DNA from 2 places in the Rhizobium sp. 05L419 genome. Region 1 is predicted to be linked to the other one. Evidence: riboswitches for the same ligand, from Rfam matches in the RefSeq annotation. Region 1 holds a riboswitch; the other holds the start of a gene.
The links. Region 1 has a riboswitch for cobalamin ahead of AC1DMK_RS09300 (ABC transporter substrate-binding protein). Riboswitches for the same ligand answer to the same signal wherever they lie in the genome.
Positions count from the first base shown of each region.

Region 1 (5,117 bases):
CGTGTCCTCCAGAAGGCTCACAGACACGCTGGGACGCGTGAAGGCCGACAAAGACCTATCGCAGGCCGCCTTGCTCTTCGAAGCCCTCGTGGAGACGCGCCACGGCGACGAGCTGGCCGATGCTTGGCAGGAAGCATGGGAGCGAGGGGGTGCGTGGAGAGAGGGCATAGTCAGCGGCCTAGCGAGACTGCCCAAGAACGGGGTGAAAGCCCTCGAAAGGGTTCTCGGCCCCGAGGTGGTGGAAAGCCTGGTGAAAAGGTAATCTGAACAGATGACCGGGCAAGACACCCCATATGACCCCGGCCCTTGCCGGCGTTGCGGCAAGCCGTCGGAAGTCGTCCTCAAGATCGGCCAGCAAGTCGTGAACGGCGAGGACAAGTATCTGCCGGATCGTCGGCTATGCCTCGCCTGCTGCTAGATCGAGAAGAAGGAACTATGGGAAGCAGGAGTAGGGACATGACAGCAGAAATCGCGCCTGCCGACTTCCCCGGGCTTGAGAGCCTATGCTGGAACAGGAGCAAGACGGCTCCCATCGATCGGGAAACCGCGTGGAGCCTATATCGGGCCAACTGGCGGTTCATCTACCAGGACGATCTGACGGCCGAGGAAACCCACCTGATCGAAAGCCTTGAGGTCGAATTCGGGGCGCGGTTGCTCGGCACGGAAGGCCCACCACCTCCATTCGCTCTGATCACACCGTAGCCTCAGGAACATGAGCTGCTGCAAGCCTTGCCGGAGCTCGACGCCCCCGGCAGTGTCGGCGATAAGATCGTCACCGAGGTCAGAAAAGCTCTACTAACCCAAAAGATTGTCTGCCGGCGATGGATCCTTTCGGGGTTTGGCGAGCTGATTTTCTGGCGCAAGCAAGTGCCGCTCTGCGCCAGATGCCAACTCCTTCCCCGACCGCTGACGATCACTCGATCCGGTACTGCACGTGATACCGCCCGTGAAAATCCGAGCGCGCCACGCGTGCCGCGACGCCGAAGATGTCGCGGATGAGGGTCTCGGTCAGAACCTCGTCCGGGCCCCCTGCTGCCACCACCCTGCCCTGGTGAAGAACGGCGAGACTGTCGCAGAACATCGCTGCCAGATTGAGGTCGTGAAGTGCCACGATGCTGGTGGCGTCCAGCCTGGAAACCAGCGAGAGGATTTCGAGCTGATGCTGGATGTCCAGATGGTTGGTCGGCTCGTCGAGCAGAAGTTCGCTCGGGGTCTGCGCCAACGCGCGGGCGATCTGCACCCGCTGCCGCTCGCCGCCCGACAGCGTATGCCAGGCCTGGGCCGCACGATCCGCCATGCCGACCTGCACAAGCGCACTGGTGACGGCAAGCTCATCGCCCTCAGCCCACGGCGCGATCGGCCCGCGATGCGGGGTCCTGCCGAGACGGACGACGTCGGCGACAGTCAGCTGTGCGTCGGTGCCGGTCTGCTGTTCGACGAAGGCGACGCGCCGCGCGATGTCGATGCGCCGCATCCCGGCAATGTCGGTATCGCCGAGACGGATGACACCGCTCTTTACATGGCGCAATCCGCACATCAGCCTGAGCAGGCTGGATTTGCCGGATCCGTTCGGACCGAGCAGCCCGAGCGTCCTGCCCGGCGCCACCTCGATGCTGACGCCATCGACCACCATCCTGTTGCCCGCCGACCAGCGGACCTCACTTGCTGAAATGCTCATGTCACGCTCCTCGCGCGGTAAAGAATGACCGCAAAGGCCGGTGCGCCGAACAGTGCCGTGACGACGCCGATCGGCAGGATCTGCTGCGGAATGATGATGCGCGAGACGATGTCTGCCCCGACCATGAAGATTGCCCCCATCAGCGTTGCCGCCGGCAGCAGCCGCAGGTGTCCGGGACCGACGATGAAACGCGCCGCATGCGGGACGACCAGCCCGACAAAGCCGATGGAGCCGACGATGCTGACGACGGCGGCTGTCATCAGCGCGGTCAGCCCCAGCAGCACGATGCGGACCCTGCGGACCGGGATGCCGAGCGTTGCGGCGCTGTCTGCACCGAAGGCGAACGCATCGAGCGCTCGGGCATGGAACATGCATAGGACAAAGCCGGCGCCGGCGATCGGCGCCGCCAGATACACATCCGGCCAGCGCACGCCGCCAAGACTGCCGAGCAGCCAGAACATGACGCCGCGGGCCTGCTCGGCATTGGCCGATGTCGTAACGATATAGGATGTCAGCGCATTGAAGAGCTGCGAGCCCGCCACACCGGAGAGCACGACCCGGTCGTTCTGCCCGCCCGTTCCCGCCGCCAGCAGCGCGACGAACAGGAAGGCGATGACCGCGCCGATAAATGCCCCGGACGACAGCGTCAGCACCCCATAGCCGAGCCCCAGGATCATGACGGCCACGGCCCCCGTCGAGGCGCCGGCCGATATGCCGAGCACGTAGGGCTCCGCCAGCGGGTTTCGGAGCAGCGCCTGCAGGATCACCCCGCAGAGCGCCAGCGCCGCTCCCACGCTTGCCGCCACGAGTGCGCGGCTCAGCCTGTAGTCCCACACGATGCCCTGATGGATGCGGCTGAGCTCGAACGCCGTGCCGAAAGCCCGGTTGGCGACGGCCATTGCCGTGGTCGGCAGCGGAATGGCGATCTCGCCGATCGAGACGGCAAGGCTGATCATGAAGGCGAGAAGGACCAGAGAGACGGCAATGAGCGCACTCAGCACCCACCACCTGCCGCAAACAGCGATCCCGGAGCTCACTGCCTCAGCCCGAAGGCCTTGATGCCCTTTGCCAGACCCTCGATCCCGTCGATGGTGCGGATCGTCGGATTCATCGATTGCGCATCCATCATCACGAAGCGCCTTCCTTTCACCGCCTCGAGCTGGCTCGTCACCGGGTCCTTTTCGAGGAAGTCGATTTTCACCGCCGGGTCATCGGCAGCGTAGCGGCGGCGGTCCATGGTCGCGATCACGATGATCGCGGGGTTGGCCTCGGCGATCGTTTCCCAGCCGACCAGCGGCCACTCCTCCTCGCTCGTCACGACGTTTCTGGCACCGATCGCCTTCAGGATATAGGCAGGCGCACTGTTCTTGCCGGCAATGAAGGCGTCGCCGTTCACCTCCTTGCTGGAGAACCAGAAGACGACGGGGAGCTTGCTGCCGCCGGCGTCGGCAATCGATGCTGCCGCATTCGCCTCGCGCGCCTTCAGGGCTGCAACCAGCGCGTCGCCACGGTCCGTGACGTCGAAGATTTCGGCAAGTTCGCCGATCTCCCGATAGATCAGCTCCATCGTGAAGAGCTCCTTGCGCACGCCGTCTCCACCATCGGCGTTGACCTTCGCGACGCAATCGGCGGGCGCGATATAGGTGTTGATGCCGAGCTCGGAAAACTGCTCCCGCTTGCCGACCGAGCCCTGGGGGCCGACATGCCACTCGAATTCCGCGGCAACCAGGTCGGGCTCCTGGCCAACGACGGATTCAAAACTCGGGTCATTGTCGGCGAGACGCTTGATGGTCTGGTTGTCGGCGGCAAACTGCGGCAGGACCGGCCCGACCCAGACCGCCGTGCCGGCGATATTGTCCTTGAGACCGAGCGAAAGGAGAATTTCGGTCATGCCCTGGCCGATCGAAACGATCCTGCCGGGTGCCTTGTCGAAGGTGACGGTCCGGCCGCAATTGGAAAGCGCGAGAGGATACTGGGTCGCGCCCATGGCGGGAGCCGACAGCCCGGCGACGAAAAGGACGAGACTGAACGATTGAAGCATGTGACGCATGGAGTGCCTTTGTAGAATGGAGGAAAACGCGTCGCGCCCGCCGATCGGGCGGGAAACGCGAGGGTGAAGACGGGTTCGCAGCTGCCGCCCGGCGCCGGACCTCGGTCCATGCGTCGGGACGCAGATTTGCGTCAGCCGTTGCTAAAGATGGATGGCCCAATCAAGCCTGGGATTGGCGACGGCCACGCGGTTCGCACCGATGTCGAGATCGATCATGCTCGCTCCTGTTCCGGGCATCCCCGCCCGGTTGATTGGATCTATCTTCGACGGCAGGTCTCCTGGCTCGCGAATATATGCGTCTCATCTGCCTTCCCGCGCAAACGAGTGTCACGCAGTGGCATGGCGCCCGAAAAGGGCGCCACTGGGATGATCGGCAATCCGCTTACAGTTGCGGGGGCAGCCACGGTCTTGGTCCCTTGTTGGGTCGTCCGCACCGTGTTCCCTATTAATCCCCTCGGAGTCATCGTCGGGGAACCGTCGGGCGCAGTTAAGCCACGCCGTATGACAAGGTCAAGCCGAACGGCTCATGATGTTCAGCCTGAAAACGCCACATGGCTTCCATTCTCCATCGAGCCTTGCCAGAAGTGACGCGGCCAGACCGCTGATTCGACCAATTTCGGACACAGAAGGATGGCATGGCACTGCTCATGAGAGGCGCCCGTTCGCGGCGCGCCGCCACTGGACCGCTTGCGAGGTATGAAGGTGAAACTGCTAACTCTGGCCACGGCTTTGCTGTTTGCAACGGCGCTTGCTTCGACGGCCAATGCCGCACCCCAGAATTTCCCCGGCGCGCCGGGCGCGCTGACGCTTGCCGGCAAATGCGCCAAGCTCGTGGTCGGCAAGGTCGATGCGACGAAGGAGTGCCAGGGCGAAATCGCCAGCGTGACGCTGATCAACGGCCAGGTCACCTTGATCTTCACCTCCGGCGGCAAGATGCTCGGTTTCCAGGGCGACGGCACGAAGATCAAGCCGGCATCCGCCGGCAACGTCAGCCTGCCCCTCAGCCTCGTCGTCACCGGCGTCGGTCAGAAGATGACCGGCCAGGTGAAGGTGACGGGCACCTGCACGATGGGCAACCCCTACGGCGGTAAGCCGGTCGCCATCGAATGCACGGCCAAGAGCGCCGATACCGCCTTTGCCGGCAACTTCCGCACCAACGGCAAGTCGCCGAAGCAGAAGTAGCGTCAACGGGATACGGATGCCTACCCCGCCGTCGGATCGCCCGCGTTGGCGTCCAGATTCTGGTTCAGCCGCTTCAGAAGCGTGTCGACTTCCTCGTCCGTGAAGCCCGACAATGCCTGCCGGTTGCCTTCCATCAGGATTGCGCGCCGGGAAGGCGCTCCTCTGCCTGCTCTGTCAGGGTGATCAGGCGGCTCCGTCCGTCCTTGG
Region 1 covers NZ_JBFTOF010000005.1:296,135-301,251, forward strand. The annotation lists gene AC1DMK_RS09275 (nucleotidyltransferase family protein) at 1-262, shown strand, start outside; gene AC1DMK_RS09280 (hypothetical protein) at 272-418, shown strand; gene AC1DMK_RS09285 (hypothetical protein) at 457-702, shown strand; gene AC1DMK_RS09290 (ABC transporter ATP-binding protein) at 914-1,678, opposite strand; gene AC1DMK_RS09295 (FecCD family ABC transporter permease) at 1,675-2,715, opposite strand; gene AC1DMK_RS09300 (ABC transporter substrate-binding protein) at 2,712-3,728, opposite strand; cobalamin riboswitch at 3,980-4,222, opposite strand; gene AC1DMK_RS09305 (hypothetical protein) at 4,425-4,910, shown strand; gene AC1DMK_RS09310 (hypothetical protein) at 5,044-5,117, opposite strand, start outside.

Region 2 (5,117 bases), on a different contig from region 1:
CCATGAACCGCCTCATCGCGGATGATGAGACGGATCATGTCCGCGGTGTTGGTAAGCCGTGCGCGGCTCGACCAGAACATGGGCAGATAGAAACCCGAATAGAATAGAAAGCTCTCGAGGAACACGCTGGCAACTTTCTTCTTCATGGGATCGCCAGAATCATACTGCTCCATGATCAGCAAAGATTTGCGCTGCAGGAACTCGTTCTCATCCGACCAGCGATAGGCGTCGTCTACATCAGGCGTCGAGCAGAGTGTCGAGAAGATCGAGGAATAGGAGCGCGCATGCACCGCTTCCATGAATGAGATGTTAGAAAGAACGGCTTCCTCGTGCGGCGTGGCGGCATCCTCCATCAACCTCACCGACCCGATGCCGTTTTGGATGGTGTCGAGCAGGGTGAGCCCTGTGAACACACGGATCGTAAGCTGCTGCTCGGCGGGCTTCAGGGCGGCCCAGGAGGCAATATCGTTCGACAGCGGCACCTTCTCTGGAAGCCAGAAGTTACCCGTCAGGCGGTTCCATACCTCCAGATCCTTCGCGTCCTCGATCCGGTTCCAATTGATGGCGCGGATGCGGCTCGCCGGCTTGAATTGCATGTTCATAGAGAGATCCTTTGAAACCGGTGTCAAAGCGCGCAGGAAACGCAGCCCTGCACCTCGGTGCCCAACAGCGCCATCTGGCGGAGGCGAATGTAATAAATGGTCTTGATGCCCTTCTTCCAGGCGTGGATCTGACCCCTGTTGATGTCGCGGGTCGTCGCCGTGTCGCGGAAGAAGAGTGTCAGCGAGAGACCCTGGTCGACGTGCTGGGTGGCTGCCGCATAGGTATCGATGATCTTCTCAGGGCCGATCTCGTAGGCATCCTCGTAGTAGTCGAGGTTTTCGTTGGTCATGAAGGCCGCGGGGTAGTAGACGCGGCCGATCTTTCCCTCTTTCCGGATTTCGATCTTCGACACGATTGGATGGATCGACGACGTCGAGTGGTTGATGTAGGAGATCGATCCCGTCGGCGGCACGGCCTGTAGGTTCTGGTTATAGAGACCGGAGGTCGTCACAGCGTCCTTGAGCTTCAGCCAGTCCTCCTGGGTCGGGATGTGGACGCCGGCAGTGTCGAACAATGCCTGCACCTTCTCTGTCGCCGGCTCCCAAAGCTGCTCTGTATACTTATCGAAATATTCGCCGGAGGCGTATTTCGATCTCTCGAAGCCCTTGAAGCTCGCGCCACGTTCAGCCGCGATCCGGTTGGACGCGCGGATGGCATGGTACGTCACGGTGTAGAAGTAGATATTGGTGAAATCGACGCCTTCCTCGGAGCCATAGTAGATGCGCTCGCGGGCAAGATAGCCGTGCAGGTTCATCTGCCCGAGGCCGATCGCGTGGCTGTCGTTGTTGCCCCTCTCGATTGATGGCACCGACGAGATATGGCTCATGTCGGATACGGCCGTCAGCGCCCGGATCGATGTCTCGATCGTCTTTCCGAAATCGGCCGAATCCATTGCCGCGGCGATGTTGAGCGAGCCGAGATTGCAGGAAATATCCTTGCCCATATGCTTGTAGGACAGGTCGTCATTGTATTCGCTCGCCTCGCTGACCTGGAGGATTTCCGAGCAGAGATTGCTCATAGTGATGCGCCCGGCGATCGGGTTTTCCCGGTTCACCGTGTCCTCGAACATGATGTAGGGATAGCCGCTCTCGAACTGGATCTCGGCGAGCGCCTGGAAGAAGTCTCGCGCCTTCATCTTCTTCTTGCGGATGCGGCTGTCGGCGACCATTTCGCGGTACTTCTCCGTCACCGAGATTTCGGTGAACGGCACCCCGTAGACGCGTTCGACGTCATAGGGTGAGAAGAGGTACATATCGTCGTTGTTCCTGGCGAGTTCGAAGGTGATATCGGGTATGACGACACCGAGCGACAGCGTCTTGATCCTGATCTTCTCATCCGCGTTCTCGCGCTTGGTGTCGAGGAAACGCATGATGTCCGGATGGTGGGCGTTGAGATAGACGGCACCCGCGCCCTGGCGCGCGCCAAGCTGGTTGGCATAGGAGAAGCTGTCTTCCAGGAGCTTCATCACGGGGATGATGCCTGACGACTGGTTCTCGATGTGCTTGATCGGCGCCCCGGCCTCACGAATATTGGTGAGCGAAAGCGCAACGCCACCGCCTCGTTTGGAAAGTTGAAGCGCCGAATTGATGGAGCGCCCGATCGATTCCATATTGTCTTCGATGCGCATCAGGAAGCACGAGACGAGCTCGCCGCGCTGCTTCTTGCCAGCATTCAGAAAGGTCGGCGTCGCAGGCTGGAACCGGCCAGAAATGATCTCGTCGACCACGTCGCGAGCGAGTTGCTCGTTGCCGCGCGCGAGCGCGAGCGCGACCATGCAGACGCGGTCTTCATAGCGCTCCAGGTAGCGCTTTCCGTCAAAGGTCTTGAGCGTGTAGCTGGTGTAGTACTTGAACGCTCCGAGGAAGGTCGGGAAGCGGAATTTCCTCGCGTATGCGTGGTCGCACAGGTCGCGCACGAAATTGAACGAATACTGGTCGAGCACTTCGCGCTCGTAATAGCCTTCGCTCACGAGGTAGTCGAGTTTTTCCCTAAGGTTATGGAAGAAGACGGTATTCTGGTTGACGTGCTGCAGGAAATACTGCCGTGCCGCAAGCCGATCCTTGTCGAGCTGGATCCTTCCATCGTCGTCATAGAGATTCAGCATGGCGTTGAGCGCATGGTAGTCCAGCGCGGGTTCGACCTTCACAGGGCGTTCGAGCGTAACCGTGTCCAAAATCGTTCCAATCCGTTTTTGACGTTGGTGACGTCCTCGTCCGTACCCAGGAGCTCGAACCTGTTGAGGTAAGGCACCTGGCATTTTCTGGAGATGACGTCGCCGGCGAGCCCATAGGTCTTGCCGAAATTGCTGTTGCCCGCGGCGATCACGCCGCAGAGGTTGGAGCGGTTCTCCGCCTGGTTGAGGAAGCGGATCACCTGCTTGGGCACGGCTCCCTTGCCGCCATCGCCGCTGTATGTCGGCACCACGAGGACGAAAGGCCGGCGCACGAAAAAGGCTTCATCGGGCAGAACCGGAATACGGACCGCGTCCATCCCCAGCTTGCCGATGAAGCGATGGGTGTTTTCGGATCGGCTGGAGAAGTAGACGATCTGCCCCATCGGCGGTTCCCCGGTCAGGCAAGCGCGCTGATCATGTCGGGACGGAAGCCGGCCCAATGCTGTTCGCCTGCGACGACCACGGGGACCTGGCGATAGCCAAGACCCTGGACGAGTTCATAGGCCAGGGTATCGGTTGAAACGTCGACGATCAGGTATTCGATGCCGTGCCTATCGAGCGCGCGCGTGGTCGCGGTGCACTGAACGCAGGCAGGCTTGCTGTAAACGGTGATGTTCATTGGTATCCTCGTGTTTCGATGGCATGAAAGGTCGTTCGGGCATCCGCCGATGCTCGTGCGATGAGACGGAAAAAACAGGTGTCGCCTGCGGTCAGACGCTAAGCGGCCATCACTCGTCCTGATACGGATTGGAACTCAAGACATGGACTTCACCCCGAAGTTGGCTGATCGCGAGATCTCGGGGGCAGCGGGCACACGCGGATTCATTCCGCAGCACAACGCGACCTTCCGGACACCCCGCCCGTGGACGTTTCTGATCGAGGCAGGTCTCCTGGCTTACGGGTCGTCGCGTCCATCCTCGCCTTCCCGAAACCTTCCGGCTCCAGTGGCTTTCCCAGATGGATGCTCGCCGCTTACAGTTGCGGGGGCAGCTCCGGCATTGCGGAGTCCATCATGGGCTACCGCGCACCGTATTCCCGTCTTAGCCTCCAATCCTTGCGAATCGAAGGAACCTCGAACACTATATATAGTAGACAAGGTTAGATTCCCGTCAACGACTATGATCAACGGTCGACAAGATCGGTGGGATAAGCGGTACGGGGCGGCGGGAAGACGCCGGGATTTCCCCGGCGTCTCATCCGGTGGAAAGATCGTCAGACGCCGGCGGCCGACAACGTTCCGTGGCTGGTCAAGCGGAGCAGCCTCGCCGCTTCGACCATGTTGACTAGGGCAGGCTTGACCTCTTCCCATTTGCGGGTCTTCAGGCCGCAATCGGGATTGATCCACAACTGCGTATCATTGAGACGCCGCCTCGCCAGGTCGAGCAGTTCCGTCATTTGAGCGACATCTGGAATCCGCGGCGAGTGGATGTCGTAGACGCACGGACCGTTCTCGTTCGGTAGTCCTGGTGCTGGAAGACGTCGAGAAGCTCCATTTTCGAACGCGAGGTCTCGATCGAGATGACATCGGCGTCCATGGTCTCGATGGAAGCCATGATATCGTTGAACTCCGAATAGCACATGTGCGTGTGGATCTGCGTCTTGTCGGAAACGCCGCTCGAGCATATGCGAAACGCCTCAACCGCCCAATCGAGATAGGTGCCCCGATCGCCTTTCCGAAGGGGCAGGTCCTCTCGAAGCGCTGCCTCGTCGATCTGGATCATCGCAGTACCGGCTTCCTCCAGGTCGGCAACCTCGTCACGGATTGCAAGAGCGATCTGGCGGCATACGGCGCTGCGAGGAAGATCATCGCGAACGAACGACCAGTTCAGGATGGTTGCTCCATTGGCGTATCGCAGGTGGATGTCACCTCTCAATCAGAACGGATTGACGTAATTGGTGATGGCGATCTGGCGCAAGAGTACTTTGCGGATCACCTGCGCAGCCTTGACATGATCCGTGAAGATGGCCGCAGTACCAGTGCTTCCTGCGGGCAGTTTGGCTGCGAACGCCGCGTCGTCGAGCCTGATCCTGACCACGAACGGCACGGTCTGGATCAACTCGGAAGAGACAGCGGCGCCTGAAACTTTCGTCTGTCCGGTGGCCACCGCTTGCAAGACGCTCTCAACCTTGCCGGAATAGACCTTGCCTGGCATGAACTTGAACGTCGCTTCGACCGGCTGACCGGGCTCGATGTAACGGGCATTGATCTGCGGCACCTCCATGCCGATGATCGTGTCCGACGTATCGATGAACGCCATTGCCGGCGAAAGCGGCAGATTGGTGACACGCGCTCCGGTTCGTAGAGCTAGATTGGTCACGTATCCGTCAGCCGGAGCACGAA
Region 2 covers NZ_JBFTOF010000035.1:11,978-17,094, reverse strand. The annotation lists partial or broken gene nrdF (class 1b ribonucleoside-diphosphate reductase subunit beta) at 1-602, opposite strand, end outside; gene nrdE (class 1b ribonucleoside-diphosphate reductase subunit alpha) at 626-2,776, opposite strand; gene nrdI (class Ib ribonucleoside-diphosphate reductase assembly flavoprotein NrdI) at 2,746-3,159, opposite strand; gene nrdH (glutaredoxin-like protein NrdH) at 3,174-3,395, opposite strand; cobalamin riboswitch at 3,640-3,866, opposite strand; partial or broken gene AC1DMK_RS28055 (5-methyltetrahydropteroyltriglutamate--homocysteine S-methyltransferase) at 3,989-4,611, opposite strand; partial or broken gene AC1DMK_RS28050 (HlyD family secretion protein) at 4,651-5,117, opposite strand, start outside.
Region 2: it holds a riboswitch for cobalamin, as region 1 does, so the genes downstream of both, nrdH (glutaredoxin-like protein NrdH) here and AC1DMK_RS09300 (ABC transporter substrate-binding protein) in region 1, are expected to answer to the same signal.